3 regions of the Frankia umida genome follow, and region 3 is predicted to be linked to each of the others. Evidence: predicted binding sites of a transcription regulator. Region 3 holds the regulator's gene; each other region holds the start of a gene.

What was found. Region 3 encodes LexA, which represses DNA repair genes until DNA is damaged. Its sites were predicted from a motif close to CGAACNNNNGTTCG; they were not measured.
Region 1: a site for LexA is predicted at 2,903-2,916, ahead of ruvC (crossover junction endodeoxyribonuclease RuvC). Genes of this name have one in related genera too.
Region 2: a site for LexA is predicted at 3,014-3,027, ahead of MXD59_RS21085 (HNH endonuclease signature motif containing protein). Genes of this name have one in related genera too.

The regions. Positions count from the first base shown of each region.
Region 1 covers NZ_JALKFT010000007.1:260,256-265,767, forward strand. The annotation lists gene yajC (preprotein translocase subunit YajC) at 1-355, opposite strand, end outside; gene ruvB (Holliday junction branch migration DNA helicase RuvB) at 475-1,521, opposite strand; gene ruvA (Holliday junction branch migration protein RuvA) at 1,576-2,298, opposite strand; gene ruvC (crossover junction endodeoxyribonuclease RuvC) at 2,295-2,813, opposite strand; gene MXD59_RS09980 (YebC/PmpR family DNA-binding transcriptional regulator) at 3,010-3,765, opposite strand; gene pdxT (pyridoxal 5'-phosphate synthase glutaminase subunit PdxT) at 3,788-4,387, opposite strand; gene pdxS (pyridoxal 5'-phosphate synthase lyase subunit PdxS) at 4,384-5,334, opposite strand.
Region 2 covers NZ_JALKFT010000029.1:23,506-29,017, forward strand. The annotation lists gene MXD59_RS21070 (group I truncated hemoglobin) at 8-361, shown strand; gene MXD59_RS21075 (hypothetical protein) at 539-1,411, shown strand; gene MXD59_RS21080 (fumarylacetoacetate hydrolase family protein) at 1,813-2,622, shown strand; gene MXD59_RS21085 (HNH endonuclease signature motif containing protein) at 3,060-4,778, shown strand.
Region 3 covers NZ_JALKFT010000008.1:171,161-176,672, forward strand. The annotation lists partial or broken gene MXD59_RS10765 (DUF6597 domain-containing transcriptional factor) at 1-258, opposite strand, end outside; gene hflX (GTPase HflX) at 521-1,981, shown strand; gene lexA (transcriptional repressor LexA) at 2,056-2,820, opposite strand; gene MXD59_RS10780 (LysM peptidoglycan-binding domain-containing protein) at 3,131-3,589, shown strand; gene nrdR (transcriptional regulator NrdR) at 3,924-4,550, shown strand; gene MXD59_RS10790 (vitamin B12-dependent ribonucleotide reductase) at 4,842-5,512, shown strand, end outside.

The sequences.
Region 1 (5,512 bases), on a different contig from region 3:
GGTCGTGATCGCCGTGGTCGTGGTCGTGATCGCCGTGGTCGTGGTCGTCCTGGTCGCCCGGGGAACTCAGCACGCGGGCGACCGCGCTACGACTGAAGCGGCAGACGACGTCCGGGGCGATCTCGAGCAGGATGTCGCCCTCGTCCAGCTCGACGACGGTGGCATAGAGACCGGCGGTGGTCACCACCAGGGTGCCCGGTTCGATCCGCGACGCCTCCTGCTGCTGGGCCTTGGCCCGGCGGCGCTGCATCGAGAAGATGTAGACCACGACGAGGACGAGGAGCAGCGGGAGCAGAAACCCGCCGATCGATCCACCTTCGCTGTTGCCCGCCGCCGTCGTCATGTACGCGCCCACATCCCGTCCTCCTGAACTGTTGCGGCGATCGTACGTATCGAACGGGTGCGTTCGGTGGGCAGGGCCCGGGAGTCCGGTTTGTACCGCTGCGCGCGTCGTCGCCAGGCTGCCGCGGCAGGTCAGCCAGCGTCGGGGAACAGCGCCGCCTGACTGCGCCCAAGCGGGTCACTGACCGGTTCGACACCCAGATGCTCGAAGGCGGCCGGCGTGGCCACCCGGCCGCGGGCGGTGCGGATCAGCAGGCCGGCCCGCAGCAGGAACGGCTCGGCCACGTCCTCGACGGTCTCGGTCTCCTCGCCGACCGACACCGCGAGCGTCGAAAGGCCGACCGGACCGCCACCGAACCGGGTGACCAGGGCTTCCAGGACGGCCCGGTCGAGCCGGTCAAGCCCGAGCCCGTCGACGTCGTAGACCCGCAGCGCGGCGGCGGCGACCTCACGGGTGACCGTGCCGTCGGCACGCACCTCGGCGTAGTCGCGGACCCGGCGCAGCAGCCGGTTCGCGATCCGTGGGGTGCCCCGCGAGCGACCGGAGACCTCGTCGGCGCCCTCGGGGGTGAGCCGCACGCCGAGCAGCCCGGCGGAGCGGGTGAGCACCTGGGTGAGCTCGTCGGGATGGTAGAAGTCCAGGTGGGCGGTGAAGCCGAACCGGTCGCGCAGCGGTCCGGTGAGCAGCCCGGAGCGGGTCGTCGCGCCCACCAGCGTGAACGGGGCGAGCGCCAGCGGGATCGCCGTCGCCCCGGGGCCCTTGCCGAGGATCACGTCGACCCGGAAGTCCTCCATCGCCGAGTAGAGCAGCTCCTCGGCCGGCCGGGCGATGCGGTGGATCTCGTCGAGGAACAGCACCTCGCCCGGGGAGAGCGCGGTCAGGATCGCGACGAGATCACCGGCGCGCTCGATCGCCGGGCCGCTGGTCATCCGCAGGGGAACCCCGAGCTCCTCGGCCATGATCATGGCGAGGCTGGTCTTGCCCAGGCCGGGCGGACCGGACAGCAGCACGTGATCCGGCGGTGTGCCGCGGGCCTGGGCGCCCTCGAGCATGATGGTCAACTGTTCGCGGACCTTGCCCTGGCCGACGAACTCGCTCAGGGTGTGCGGCCGCAGACCCGCCTCGAACGCCCGTTCCTCGGCGTTGGCGACCGCCGAGACCAGGCCCTGCTCACCCATCCGCGCCGCCGGGGCAGGCGCTTGGCCACTGTCGGCACGGCCCGCGGCGGGCCGTCATCGGCGCAGCACGGCGAGGGACCCACGCAGCAGCGTCGCCGCGTCAGGCTCGGCGACGGGGATGGCGGCCTCGGAGACTGCGTCGCCCGCGGGGGTGTCGCCCGCGGGGGTGTCGCCCGCGGGATCGGCGAGCGGAGGGTCGGCGAGCGCGGCCAGCGCCCGGGCGACGGCGTCCTCGGCTTCGCGGGCGGAGTAGCCGAGCCCGCCAAGGGCCTCCCGCACCGAGGCCGCGACCGTGCCACCGGGACCATGCTCGCCGGGGCTGCCCGCCCGGGCCTGCGCACCCGCCCGCGGGCCGGGCACAGCCGCGGGACCGCGCGGGGGGCCGAGGCGGTCGCGCAGGTCCAGCACGATGCGCTGGGCTCCCTTGCGGCCGATGCCGGGTACCCGGGTGAGGGCGTTGAGGTCCTCCTCGGCGACGGCGCGCCGGACCGTGTCGGGATCGTGCACGCCCAGGACGGCCTGGGCCAGTTTCGGGCCGACGCCGGCCGCGGACTGCAGGACCTCGAAGACGTCCCGCTCGTCGGGCATGGCGAAGCCGTACAGGGTCAGTTCCGTCTCGCGCACGACCAGGGTGGTGGCCAACGAGGCCGGCTCCCCCACCCGCAGGGACGCAAGCGTCGCCGGGGTGCACTGGACCAGCAGCCCCACCCCGCCGACCTCGACGACGGCGGACAGCGGCCCCAGCGCGGTGACCGTGCCCGACACCGAGGCGATCACCGCGTGCCCCCGGGGCCGGCGGCCGCCCGCATCCGAGCCAGGGCCGGGCCGCGCCACAGGTGGCACAGCGCCAGTGCCAGCGCGTCGGCGGAGTCGGCGGGCCGCGGCACCTCGGCCAACCCGAGCAGCTTGGTGATCATAAAACCGACCTGTGCCTTGTCGGCCCGGCCGCTGCCGGTGACGGCCGCCTTGACCTCACTGGGCGTGTACAGCACCACCGGCAGATCCCGCCGGGCCGCCAGCATGATGGCCACCGCGCCGGCCTGGGCGGTGCCCATCACCGTGCGCACGTTGGCCTGGCTGAACACCCGCTCCACTGCCACGGCCTGCGGCCTGGTGCGGTCCAGCCAGGCGTCGATCCCGTCGGCGATGGCGCGCAGCCGATCGGCCACATCCGCCCCGGCCGAGGTGCGCAGCACCCCGACCTCGACCAGGGTGGCCCGGGTGCCGACGCCACCGTCGACCACTCCCACGCCACACCGGGTCAGCCCCGGATCGACTCCGAGCACCCGCATCCATCCTCCCGAGTACACACGCCGCTGGGAACCCACCGCTGAAGAACCCGCCGCAGGGAACCCGCCGCAGGAGGACGCGCACCGCGGCGAGAACACTCGTTCGATACTACGGCGTGCGGCGCAACCACGACATCCACGACACGCCGACCGCGGCCATCGGACGCCCCCGGCAGTGTGCCCCGGCGTTCGGGCGCACTCAGCTGGTGACCAGCTCCATGACATCGTCGGAGATGTCACCGTTGAACCAGACGTTCTGCACGTCGTCCAGGTCCTCGACCGCCTCGACCAGCTTGAGCACCTTGGCGGCGGGCTCGGCGTCCAGCTGCACGCTCACGCTCGGCAGCCAGGAGATGTCAGCCGAGCTGACCTCGAGCCCGGCGTCGGTCGCCGCGACCCGCACCGCGTGCAGATCGGTCGCCTCGGAGATGACCTCGAAGTCGTCGCCGAGGTCGTTGACCTCCTCCGCGCCGGCGTCGAGGACGGCCAGCAGCACGTCATCCTCGGTCAGCCCGTCCCGCTTGGCCAGCAGCACGACGCCCTTGCGGTTGAACAGGTACGACACCGAACCCGGGTCGGCCACCGTCCCACCGTTGCGGGTGATCGCCACCCGCACGTCGGACGCGGCCCGGTTGCGGTTGTCGGTCAGGCACTCGACGAGCACCGCCACCCCGGCCGGCCCGTAGGCCTCGTAGGTGATGCTCTCGTAGTTCACGCCGCCGCCGAGTTCACCGGAGCCGCGCTTGACCGCCCGGTCGATGTTGTCGTTCGGCACCGACTGGGACTTCGCCTTGGCGATGGCGTCCGCGAGCGTCGGATTGCCGGCCGGGTCTCCCCCGCCGGTCTTGGCCGCGACCTCGACCGTCTTGATCAGCTTGGCGAACAGCTTGCCGCGCCGGGCGTCGATGACCGCCTTCTTGTGCTTCGTGGTCGCCCACTTGGAGTGACCGCTCATGTCCTGCCCCTCTTACTGGCAATCACCGACCTGATCCGGATGATCGCACGATGTCGACGAAAAGCCGGTGTACCCGGAAGTCACCGGTGAGCTCGGGATGGAACGCCGTTGCCAGCAGCGACCCCTGACGGACCGCCACCGGCGCCTCGGCGACGCGGGCCAGTACCTCGACCGTGTCGCCTGCCTTTTCCACCCATGGTGCCCGGATGAAGACCGCATGCACCGGCGGTCCCGGCACACCGACGACGTCGAGGTCCGCCTCGAACGAGTCGACCTGCCGGCCGAACGCGTTGCGCCGGACCACCATGTCCAGCCCGCCGACCAGAGGCTGGTCGGGTCGGCCGTCCACGACGTCCCGTGCAAGCAGGATCATGCCAGCACACGAGCCGAACACGGGCAGGCCCGCCAGCACCCTCTCCCGCAGCGGTTCCAGCAACGCGAACACCCGCAGCAGCCGCCCGATGGTGGTGGACTCCCCACCGGGCAGCACCAGGCCGTCGACCTCGTCGAGCTCCGCGACCCGGCGGACCTCCACCGGCCGGGCCCCGGCCGCCGCGAGCGCGCGCGCGTGCTCGCGGACATCTCCCTGCAGCGCGAGGACGCCGATCCGCGGGCCGCTCACCAGCCACGATCGGCATAGCGGGCGGCCGGCGGCAGCTCGGAGACGTTGATGCCGACCATCGCCTCGCCGAGGCCGCGGGAGACCTTCACCAGGACATCCGGGTCGTTGTACATGGTCGTGGCCTCGACGATCGCCCGGGCCCGACGGGCCGGGTCGCCGGACTTGAAGATGCCGGAGCCGACGAACACACCGTCGGCGCCGAGCTGCATCATCAGCGCCGCGTCCGCCGGGGTCGCGATGCCGCCGGCGGTGAACAGCACGACCGGCAGCCGCCCGAGCCGGGCCACCTCGGTGACCAGGTCGACCGGGGCGCGCAGCTCCTTGGCCGCGGCGTACAGCTCCTCGGCCGGCAGGGCCGAGAGCCGGGCGATCTCCGCGCGGATGGTGCGCATGTGCACCACGGCGTTGGACACCTCGCCGGTGCCCGCCTCACCCTTGGAACGGATCATCGCCGCGCCCTCGGCGAGCCGGCGCAGCGCCTCGCCGAGGTTCGTCGCACCGCAGACGAACGGGACGGTGAACTTCCACTTGTCGATGTGGTGATGCGGGTCGGCCGGGGTGAGCACCTCGGACTCGTCGACGTAGTCGACGCCGAGCGCCTGCAGCACCTGGGCCTCGACGAAGTGCCCGATGCGCGCCTTGGCCATCACCGGGATCGACACCGCGGCCACGATCTCGGAGATCATGTCCGGGTCGCTCATCCGCGCGACGCCGCCCTGGGCGCGGATGTCGGCGGGCACCCGCTCCAGGGCCATGACGGCGACGGCGCCGGCGTCCTCGGCGATGCGCGCCTGCTCCGCGTTGACCACGTCCATGATCACGCCGCCCTTGAGCATCTCCGCCATGCCGCGCTTGACGCGGGCAGTGCCGGCGTGGCGAGCCGCGTCGCCGTCACGGGGGGAGTCGGCCGCCAAGCCGCTGCTGGGGGCGCTCTGGGCCTCGGACATGATGTGCCGTCGCTTTCGCTTCCAGTCGGGCACCACACACGGGCCGGCACCGCCGTCGTCCGCGCCGCGCCCGATCGGACACTGCGGGAGAGGTCGGCTGCCCGGCCCGGTGATTCCCGTGTGGGTGGGTCGGTATCCCATCGTACGGCGCGGTCCGGTCGGCCATCGGTGCCGTGGG
Region 2 (5,512 bases), on a different contig from region 3:
TCCTTCGATGAGCTCCTATGACACGATCGGCGGCGCGAAGGCCGTCGAGGCCGCCGTCGACGACTTCTACGTCCGGATCACGGCTGACCCGCAGCTCGCCCCCTTCTTCGCCGGCAAGGACATCCCCAGCCTCAAGGCCCACCAGCGGGCGTTCATCTCCGCCGCGATCGGCGGCCCCGAGACGTACTCCGGGCGCGTCATCCCCACCGTCCACGCTCCCCTGAAAATCAACAACGCCCAGTTCGACGCGGTGGTGAACCACCTGCTCGCCGCCCTGTCCGGCCTCGGCGTCTCCGCCCCCACCGCCGGCGACATCGGCGCCGCCCTCGCGCCCCTGCGCTCGGAGATCGTCACCGCCTAGTCACCACAACGGCCAGGCGTCGAGACACCGCACCGCACCACACCGCACCGCACCACAGCCGCCCGGGTCGGGCCAGGCCATCACCCGACCCGGGCTCGCGGCTGTCGCCGCCGACCACACTGCTTACGAACCCTTTTGCTGTGCGACAATCTCGCGACATCAGCCTCGGGGGGAACCATGGCAGCGCGTCGATTCGTCGTCACCGGATGGGCGGCCGCCTGCCTCCTGTCGGCCGGGCTGCTCGCCGCCGGTTGCGACGGCACGTCCACCGCGGACGCGGCAGCCGCGGATCGCGACGCGCAGACGTTCGCCTCGTCCACCGCCTCGGCCGGTTCCACCAGCGGCACAGGCAGTGATGCCGAGCAGATCCGCGAGGCCAGCGGTACCCGGTTCGACTGCCCGAGCCCGCAGCGCAACCCCCGCATTCCCACCAACGCCACCTGTGTGAACGTCGCCATCAGCGACCTCGACGGCGACGGCCGCCCTGACCGCCTGCTCGTCTTCGAGCGCACCCCGCCCGGCGGTGGGCGCGCCCTGCTCGCCCGCGCGATCCTCGCCACCGGCCAGGAGTCCGAGGTCGCGCTGGACAGCCAGTTGGACGCCGGGGATTCGCTGCACCCCACGATCCTGCAGACCATCGACCTCAACGGTGAGCCCGGCGACGAGGCACTGGTCGCCGTCGGTTACGGAGCCTCCACCGCCGACGCCGAGATCCTCACCGTCCTCGGCAGCCGGCTGACCGCCGTCCAGGACGGCGCCGGCGCCCGTTTCCCCCTGCTCATCGGCGCCTCCGCCGCGGGCGGCGACGGTTACCGCTGCGTCGCCCGGACCGGTACGACAAAGCCGTCCCTGCTGGTCAACCACGTCGAGGTCGACGGCGCCGCAGGTACCTGGACCGTCACCAGGCTCCTGTACGGCTGGCAGGGCCCCCACCTCGCCGAACTCCAGCAGTCCACCTCCTCCCAGACCGGCCAGCCCACCGAAGCTCAGCTCGACGCGCTCTCCTACGGCGCTCTCACCTGCGCCAAGCCCTACCCCGCCACCTCCTGATCCGCCGCACGCCGACCCGCGCTTCGCATGATCTGCGGTACCGGGGCTGCTCTGCATCAGTCGGGCGACGGCCGCACTGTTCGGTGGTCGCACTGTTCGGTGGTCGCACTGTTCGGTGGTCACGAGCAGCGCTGCGGCATCCTTGGTTAGTCAGACTCGCCTTTCGCCTCGCACCACCATCACCGAGGGCAGGTGACAGGCTCCGGCTGTTCGGAGGGTCGTGGATCATGCGGTTCGTGGGCGTACGAGAGGGGCGACGGGTTCTCATCGGCCTGCTGCTGGTATCCGACGTGGACGGCACCCCGAGTGGCCCCGTGTCCGCAACGTCCGCCGTCACGCTCTCGGCTCCCCCTGCATCACCTGCCTCACCTTCTGGTGCCAGAGTGGCGCTGTTGACCGAGGTGGATGAGTTCTATGCCGACCTCCACGGATGGTCCGACACCGCCCGACAGATCGTGGCCACGCAGGGCCGTTCATCCCAGGGGCAGCGCCCAACAGTCGAGATGCCCGCACCGGCCGGCATGCGCACGCTGGACGGGGTCGACCTCGTGCCGGCCGTGCGGGCGGGGGCACGGGTGCTGGGGATGGGGCTGAACTACCACGATCATGCGGCCGAGACGGGACTTGCGGTACCGAAGTACCCGCCGCTGTTCGCGCGGTGGACGGCGTCGCTGTGCGCGGGCGGGACGCCGGTGCCTGTCCCACCGGGCGAGCGGGGGCTGGACTGGGAGGGTGAGCTCGCGGTTGTGGTGGGGACGGCGCTCACCGACGTGGACGAGGCGACCGCGGCCGCCGCCGTGTTCGGCTACGCGGTGTTCAACGACCTCAGCGCGCGACGAGCACAGGGATCCTCGGCACAGTGGACGCTCGGCAAGAACGCCGACCGCAGCGGACCCATCGGCCCGGTGGTGACCGCCGACGAGGTCGGCGATCCTGCCGCAGGACTGCGACTGGTCACGACCGTCAACGGCGAGACCGTCCAGGACGGCGACACCAGCAACATGATCTTCTCGATTGGACGGATCCTCTCGTTCGTCAGCCGGACCCTCACCTTGCAGCCCGGGGACATCCTGATCACCGGCACGCCCGCCGGTGTCGGCTACACCCGTACACCCCCTCGCTACCTTCACCCGGGCGACACCGTCGAGGTCACCATCGAGCACCTCGGCACGCTCCGCACTCCCATCGTCGACTCCACCCATCGCCCCTGACCACATCGCCGTGCTTCCCGCCACCCCGACGATCGCCAGCAGCCGGGCATGCACCGCGGGCCTGATTCCACAGGCGTGATTCCGCGGGCCTGCCGGCTCGGCCATCGGCGCGGCCCGTCCCCGCTCTGCGGACACAGCCCACAGCGGCTCCACCGCGGCGAGCCCCACCGTCCGCGTCACGCCGAGACGGGCCCGAGGCAAGACATGCCCGGAGGCGGAACATGCCCTGGTCCCGTTGTACGTCGCGCGCCCTGGTCGGAGGTCCCTGGATGCCTCGGTCGCATCAATCCTGGTCACACGAGGCGATCGCCGAACACCGCCAGGAAGGGTGGTCACACGTCTAGCCCTCTCGGGGGGTGCGTTTTCCACAGGGCCATCCTTCCAGGCGATTCGAACAAGGGTTCGACATCCGCCTCGGATTGCGCTATCGTTCGATCATGCTCATTCATCCGAATGACGCCGCCGGCCCTGAACCGCATGGCGGCCCCCCTGACGGCACCATCTCCAACGGACAGGATGATCTCCATCTCGGCGTTCCCATGCCTGCCGATCTGGATTTTGAAGACAGCCCGTGCTCCTCCAATGGAGGTGAATCCTTCCGCCTGGATCACAAGATTCCCGAGGATGCCGAGAAAATCTGGACAGAGAATTCATCCGAGGGATTTCGCAGCTCTCCCCAGGATTCAGCAGGTTCCGTCGATGGGCTGCCCGCGGCCTCCGCGAGCGGCGGGCGCGGCCTGCCGGAGGCGGAAAGGCTGCTGGGGTTGTTGGACGCAGCGGTGAATGCGATGCTGGGGTCCGAGAAATGGCGCTGGTCGTCGGATGACGTCACGGAGGCGCTGTGCGCTCTGCATGAGACGGCCGCACGGCTGGCCGCGGTGCGCAGCCTGGTCCTCCTCGAAGCCGAGGATCGAGGCCTGGCCAAGGACGCAGGTGCGGCCGATCTGTCGTGCTGGCTGGCGGGTCGGATGGTCATGGCGAAGCACGAGGCCGCCCAGCAGGTCGCCCTCGCACAGCAGTTGTTCGCCGGCCCGTATCAGGCGACGGGCGAAGCCCTGACAGACGCACGGATCAGTGAGGCGCACGCCCAGGTCATCCGCGCGGGGATGGAGGCCCTGCCCGCCGAGGTTCCCGAGGAGATCCGGGCTCGGGCGGAGCAGCAGCTGATCGAAGACGCCCAGCAGCTCGACCCGTCCCAGTTGAAGAGAGCCGCGATCCGGCTCCGTGAGCAGCTCACGGAGGTGGATTCGTCCCCCGGTGGGGACGATCCCCATGAGGACAGCCGCACCGGTGAGCACTCCCGGTCCCGCCGCGCCGACAAGAACAGCCCGGACGACAGCGGCGAAGGCGACGGTCAGGATGACAGCGCCGAGGGCGCGTCCGCACGATCCGGGCAGCAGCGGGATCCACATTCCGCCCGGCAGCTGACGTTCGTGGACACACCGGAGGGCACCACGCTGATCCGTGGGGAGCTCGACCCGGAAGGAGCCGGCCTGCTACGCACGGCTCTGGACGCGCTGTCAGCCCCGGCGCCGACGGTCAATGGGCAGCGCGATCCGCGCAGCCCTGCCCGTCGCCGGGCGGATGCGCTGGTCGAGTTCGTCCGCCATGCGCTGTGCGCGGACGTCGGCCCGTCCGCCGGGGGCACCCGGCCGCATTTGAGTGTCGTCATCGGCTGGGAGACACTCCTCGGTGACGCAAACGATCCGGGAATGACCAACTGGGATCTCCCTCTGCCCCTGGAGGTCATCCGTCGCATCGCCTGCGATGCTCAGGTCAGTCGCATTGTTCTCGGCCCTGAAGGCGTCCCGTTGGACGTCGGCCGAGCTGAACGAGTCGTTCCCGCGCACATCCGCCGGGTGCTGGTTTCCCGGGATAACTGCTGCGCATTCCCGTACTGCAATCGGCCGCCATCCTGGTGCGACGCGCACCATGTGCGCCATTGGACGGATGGTGGGCCGACGAGCCTGGATAATCTGGTGCTTCTCTGCGGCCAGCATCATAGCCAGGTGCATCGCGAGCACTGGCAGATCGTCATGGGCGAGGATCGTCGCCCCTCCTTCATTCCGCCCGCTTTCATTGATTCTCAACGTCGCCCGCGTCGCAATCCGTATTCGCAGCCGCTGCCGGATATTTTCAGCTCCGTGATGGGCTAGCCCGCCCCCGGGCAACGCCCGAAGACAACCGGCCTGACCTGCCAGGCAGAGCACACCAACCAAGTCAACAACCATGTGGCGGGACCGGAGAGATACACCCCTCTGGCCCGGCATCCGTACAGAGCTGCCGCGTGGCGACGTGCTGCGACCAGCTGGGTCGCGGCGCCCGTCCCTGCGCCTCTCGTCCGCAAGGACAACGCAGGCGGCCTGGCTCAGGACACCAGCGTCGTACCCCGTCCACCGGCCGTGACCGTGGCAGAGATGAACCTGGTGGCGGCAAGCGCCAGTGATACAGGCACCACTCACACCGGTAACAGAACTGAACACCGCAGAGCCCCGCCCGCTCGGGCAGACGGACGGGCAGACGGGCAGACGGGCAGACATCATGCGCACCAGTAACGGAGATGAGCTCGACCCGGATGAGGCCCGAGCCGCGTTTCCGAGACCCCGCTTCGCCTATGCGCACCCGGCGGCGGACGATCCGGGGAGGGCAGGACCCCGCCGCGCCTGCTCACGATCACCCACCCGACCATCATCGACCCTGCCCTGCCCTGCCGTCACCGCCACCACCACGATCTTCTTTCCTTACCCCACACTGGTCACAGGAAAGTACAAATCACCCGTCTCATCTCATCCTGGCGGATAGGGCGGAACCTGCACAGCACGGTGAGCACGGTCGAGCAACATCTCACTCGAATTTACCGGAAACTCGCCGTCGGCGGCCGCATGGCGCC
Region 3 (5,512 bases):
ACCGTGACCGGGATCGAACCGGACGCCGACGTGGTGGACCCCGGATGCCCAGGGCACGACGGTGGCGGCCGTATCCGGACCGGCGACGATCAGCCGGCCATCCGAGCTCCAGATGATGTCGATGCCGCCGTCGGGAAGCACCCGGTGCGCCTCGCCGACCTGACCGCCCGGGCCGGCGTGGATCGCCCGATCGGGCCGGTCCGATCGGGCGATCCAGACGGTGGCCGGCAGCCCGACGGCGCGGCGCTCGCGATACACGAGCCCGACGCTACGCGCCATCTCGGCCGACCGGCGGCTTAGCACAGAGCATCGACCGGGATCGAACACCGCCGGAGATCCGCCCGAAACCATTCGCGATCGCCGCGTCGGCGTGGGACCCTGGCAGACGACGGAAGGACGACCGCCGCCCGCGGTACGCGGGTCGCGCAGCCCCTCCGATGGTCGCCGCACACGCGCGTGACCTGGCCAAACGAAGCGACGCGGAATGCCGCGGCAGCGGGCCGCGTTGAGAACGGATGGTATGACACTTCCTGCCGACGCCCTGGATGCGTCCACTATGGACAGATCACTCATCGAACTCGCCGACGACGATACGGCGGCGCTTTCTGGTTTCTTCGCCGATTCGGGTGATGGTTTCGACCTGGCGGATCGCGTGGCTCTGCGCCGCGTGCCGGGCCTGGCGACCGAACTCGAAGATGTCACCGAGGTCGAGTACCGGCAGCTCCGACTGGAGCAGGTCGTGCTCATCGGGGTGTGGACGTCGGGCTCGCTGCGGGCGGCCGAGGCGTCCATGGCGGAGCTCGCGGCCCTGGCCACGACGGCGGGTTCGGCCGTCCTCGACGCCCTCGTGCAGCGCCGCGACCGGCCGGACGCCGCGACCTACGTCGGCTCGGGCAAGGCGCGGGAGCTGGCCGAGGTCGTCGCCGCGACCGGCGCCGACACGGTGATCTGCGACGGTGAGCTCACCCCGGGCCAGCTCCGCCAGCTCGAGGAGATCGTCAAGGTCAAGGTGATCGACCGTACGGCGCTGATCCTCGACATCTTCGCCCAGCACGCCACGTCCCGAGAGGGCAAGGCGCAGGTCGAACTCGCCCAGCTGCAGTACATGCTGCCGAGGCTGCGTGGCTGGGGTGAATCCATGTCCCGGGCCGCCGCCAGCGGCGGTGGTCGGGCACCGATCGGTACCCGCGGCCCCGGTGAAACCAAGATCGAGACGGACCGGCGTCGGCTGCGGGCGCGGATGGCCCGGCTACGTCGTGACCTGGCCGAGATGTCGACCGTGCGGGAGACCAAGCGTTCGTCGCGGCGCCGCGGCGAGGCGCCGTCGGTGGCGATCGCCGGCTACACCAACGCCGGCAAGTCCTCGCTGCTCAACCGGCTCACCGGTGCCGGAGTGCTGGTGGAGGACGCGCTGTTCGCCACCCTTGACCCCACCGTGCGCCGGGCGACCCTGCCCGACGGGCGGGCGTTCACCCTGACCGACACGGTCGGGTTCGTCCGTCACCTGCCGCACCAGATCGTCGAGGCGTTCCGCTCCACTCTGGAGGAGGTCGCCGATGCCGATCTCATCCTGCACGTGGTCGACGGCTCCGCCGCGGATCCGGCCGGGCAGATCTCGGCGGTGCGGGAGGTCCTCAACGACATCGACGCGGGCGGCGTACCCGAGCTGATCGTCGTCAACAAGGTCGACGCGGCCGAACCGACGGTGCTGGCCGAACTGCGCCAGCTCGCCCCGGACGCGGTGTTCATCTCCGCGCGCACCGGAGACGGCCTCAACGCGCTCGTCGAGGCCCTGAGCCTGCGGGTGCCACATCCGGACGTGGAACTCACGGTCCTGCTCCCGTACACGCGGGGTGACCTCGTCTCGCGGATTCACGCCATCGGCGAGGTTCTGAGTCAGGAACACACCGGTGACGGCACGCGCCTGACGGCTCGGGTCTCACCGGCGCTCGCCGCGGATCTCGACATGTTCCGCGCCTGAGCGGGGGCCGGGCACCCCGGCTTTGACCTCCACCCGAACTGGCCGGCCGCCCCCAGGCGGCCGGCCATCGCCCGTCAGACCCGGCGCAGCACCGCGACGATCCGGCCGAGGATGGACGCGCCTTCACCCGGGATGTCACTGAAGCTCGGGTTCTCCGGGTGCAGCCACACCTTGCCGTCGCGCACCCGCAGGCGCTTGACCGTGGCCTCGCCATCGATCATGGCGGCGACGATCTCGCCGTTGTCCGCCACCGGCTGCTGGCGCACGACCACCCAGTCGCCGTCGCAGATCGCCGCGCCCACCATCGACTCGCCGACGACCCGCAGCAGGAACAGCGTGCCCTCGCCGACGATCTCCCGCGGCAGCGGGAAGACGTCCTCGATGGCCTGCTCGGCCAGGATCGGCCCACCTGCGGCGATCCGCCCGAGCACGGGCACGTACGTCGCCTGCGGATCGCTGGCGGCACCGGGGGCGGCCGGCGCCTCGCCGGGGAACGCCGGCACCACCGTCGCGGCGCTCCCACCGCCACCGGCGCGGCGCGGGCGGTCGGCGCCGAGCACCTCCATCGCCCGCGGCCGGTTCGGGTCGCGCCGGATGTAGCCCTTCTCCTCCAGCATCTTCAGCTGGTGCGCCACGCTGCTGGTACTGGTGAGCCCGACGGCCTCGCCGATCTCCCGCACACTGGGCGGGTATCCGCGCCGCTCCACGGCCGCCCGGATGACCTCGAGCACCTTGCGCTGCCGGGGGGTCAGTCCGGGCGCGTCCGCGGGGTTGTCCGGGAAGGGCCGCACGTTGCCGCGGGCACCGCCTCGGCGCGTTCCCCTGCTTTGGGTGGTCATCGCTTACCGCTCTCCTCGTCGCATACCGCGTAGTGGCCGGATGGCAACCCCGGATCGCGGACCGTGATTCCACGCGATCGCCGGTCACCTGGGGTGCCCAGCCTCGCCACGGCGTGCAGTGTCCGCGACCGGGGGGGATCGTCCGGTCCACACCTGATCGTCTTGACGGTAACCGGACGGTCGCGGAATCTCAAACGTCTGTTCGAGCGTGTCTCTTCCTCTCCCCGCGGGTCCGTGTCACAATCGACCAGTAGTTCGATCGAACGGGAGTTCGTAACCGGCTCCTGTCCGCTCGCTCCGGGAGGTTGTCGTGAGTGTGGACCACGCGACACGGGTCGTCGATCTGGCGGTGGTGCGGGCCCAGCGGCGCGGTGGCGCCGGCGGGTGGGCGTGCCATCCGTCCATGGGGTTCCGGGGCACGGTGGGGGCTTCCGGAGCCGTGGCGGCATCCGGGGTCGTGGCGGGTTCCCGGGTCGGGGGTGGCGCCGAGCCGCCGCTGCGGCTGACCCGGCGGGGTCGGGTGGTCGTCGTCGCGGTCATCGCGTTGTGTGTCGCGGCCGCGCTCATGGTGATGGTGCCGCGTGCGTCGCTGGTGCGGGCGGATGAGCCGCGGCGCGGGCATCTGGTCGTGGCGGGGGAGACCCTCCGGGAGATCGCCGTCGCGCTCGATCCCGATGCCGACACCGGGGTCGTGGTCGACCGGCTGATGCGGGTCAACCACCTGTCCTCGCCCGATCTCGTGCCCGGTGAGTTCCTGCTGCTGGAATGAGGTCGGCGCGGTCGCGAACGCCGGCTGGAGCGGGCTGTGTCAGTCGTGGTGGGGCGTGGCGGCCGGGTACCCCCGACGGGTCGAACACCCTGAGTCCTCGGCCTGGCGGCCGGCCGGTTGTCGCGGTGACCTGCCGGTATCCCACGGTCCCGGCCGGCGCGGCGGTGCTCGCGGACGGTTGCGGACCATCCGCGCACGGGTGTCCCAGCGTGGCACTGCGGGGGGTTGTTGCCCCAGTCATGGTGTGGTGCGCTAGGGTTGGGCACAACATCTGGTGCGTCGAGGGTGGCGTCGAGGGTGGTCGTGCCGGTCCGGGCTGAGGAGGCGTCAACGCGTGCGGTGCCCGTTCTGCCGGCATCCGGACAGTCGCGTCGTCGACAGTCGGGAGGCCGAAGAAGGCTCGGCGATCCGCCGGCGGCGTTCCTGCCTGTCGTGCGGGCGTCGGTTCACGACGATGGAGGAGGCCTCGCTGCGGGTGGTCAAGCGCAGCGGGGTGGCTGAGCCGTTCAGCCGGGCGAAGGTGGTCGCCGGCGTGCGCAAGGCCTGCCAGGGCCGACCGGTGCGCGATGACGATCTCGCCCTGCTCGCGCAGCGCGTGGAGGACGCGGTGCGCTCCGCGGGCTCCGCGGAGGTTCCCGCCGAGGCGATCGGCCGGGCGATTCTCGGCCCGCTGCGGGAGCTCGACGAGGTGGCTTACCTGCGGTTCGCGTCGGTGTATCTCGCCTTCGAGTCGCTCACCGACTTCGAGAACGCGATCTCGGCGTTGCGGGCGGAGACATCCACCTCCCGCCGCGAGGCCGCCCACCCGGCCAGTCCCGCCGAGCCGGCGGGCGAGGGTCCGTTCGGCGTGGGCTCGTCCCGTTCCGCGCTCCATGGCACCGGCCCGAACGGCGCCGGCCCGCCGGGCGGCGGCGCGCGGGCGCCCGGTCCCCTGATCGAGGTCGCGGCCGAGCACGGCTGACCGCGCCGCGGCCCGCATCGCTCGTACCTCGAGTTCTGGAAGCACGACCTCGCCACGCCGGTCCGCCCCGGTGAGTTCTGGGACGACCTGACCCCGCCGACGTGGATTTATCCCGTATGCCCCGATTCGCCATGCCGCTACGGCCCGCCCGTCCGGGGATGCCGGCCGAGTAGCCGCCGCGGTCGGTGGTGCGCGGGCATCTCAGACACAGCGCGGCCGCCGCGTCATGGCGAGCCGGCCCGCGCCGAAAAGCAGTGCGCCGACGAGCACAAGAACACCACGAGGAGCGTCATGACCGAAAGCCGCGGCACGAAGGCGAGCAAGGCGGCGGCCAGGCCGTCCGGGCTGAGGATCCGCCGTTCGCGGACGACCGCCGGGGTCCATCCGTACGACGAGGTCACCTGGGAGTCCCGGGACGTCGTCATGACCAACTGGCGGGACGGCTCGGTCAACTTCGAGCAGCGCGGGGTGGAGTTTCCCGACTTCTGGTCGGTCAACGCCTCCAACATCGTGACAAGCAAGTACTTCCGCGGCGCGATCGGCACGCCGGTCCGGGAGTCCTCGTTGCGCCAGCTCATCGACCGGGTCGTGCTCACCTACACCGCCGCCGGACGGGAGCACGGCTACTTCGCCAGTGACGCCGACGCCGAGATCTTCGAGCACGAACTGGCCTGGATGCTGCTCCACCAGGTCTTCAGCTTCAACTCGCCGGTCTGGTTCAACGTCGGCACCTCGGCACCACAGCAGGTGTCGGCCTGTTTCATTCTTTCGGTCGATGACACGATGGAGTCGATTCTCAACTGGTATCGGGAAGAAGGCCTGATCTTCAAGGGAGGGTCGGGGGCGGGGCTGAACCTGTCGCGGATTCGCTCGTCGAAGGAGCTGCTTTCCTCGGGGGGCACCGCGTCCGGGCCGGTGAGCTTCATGCGGGGCGCCGACGCGTCGGCCGGGACGATCAAGTC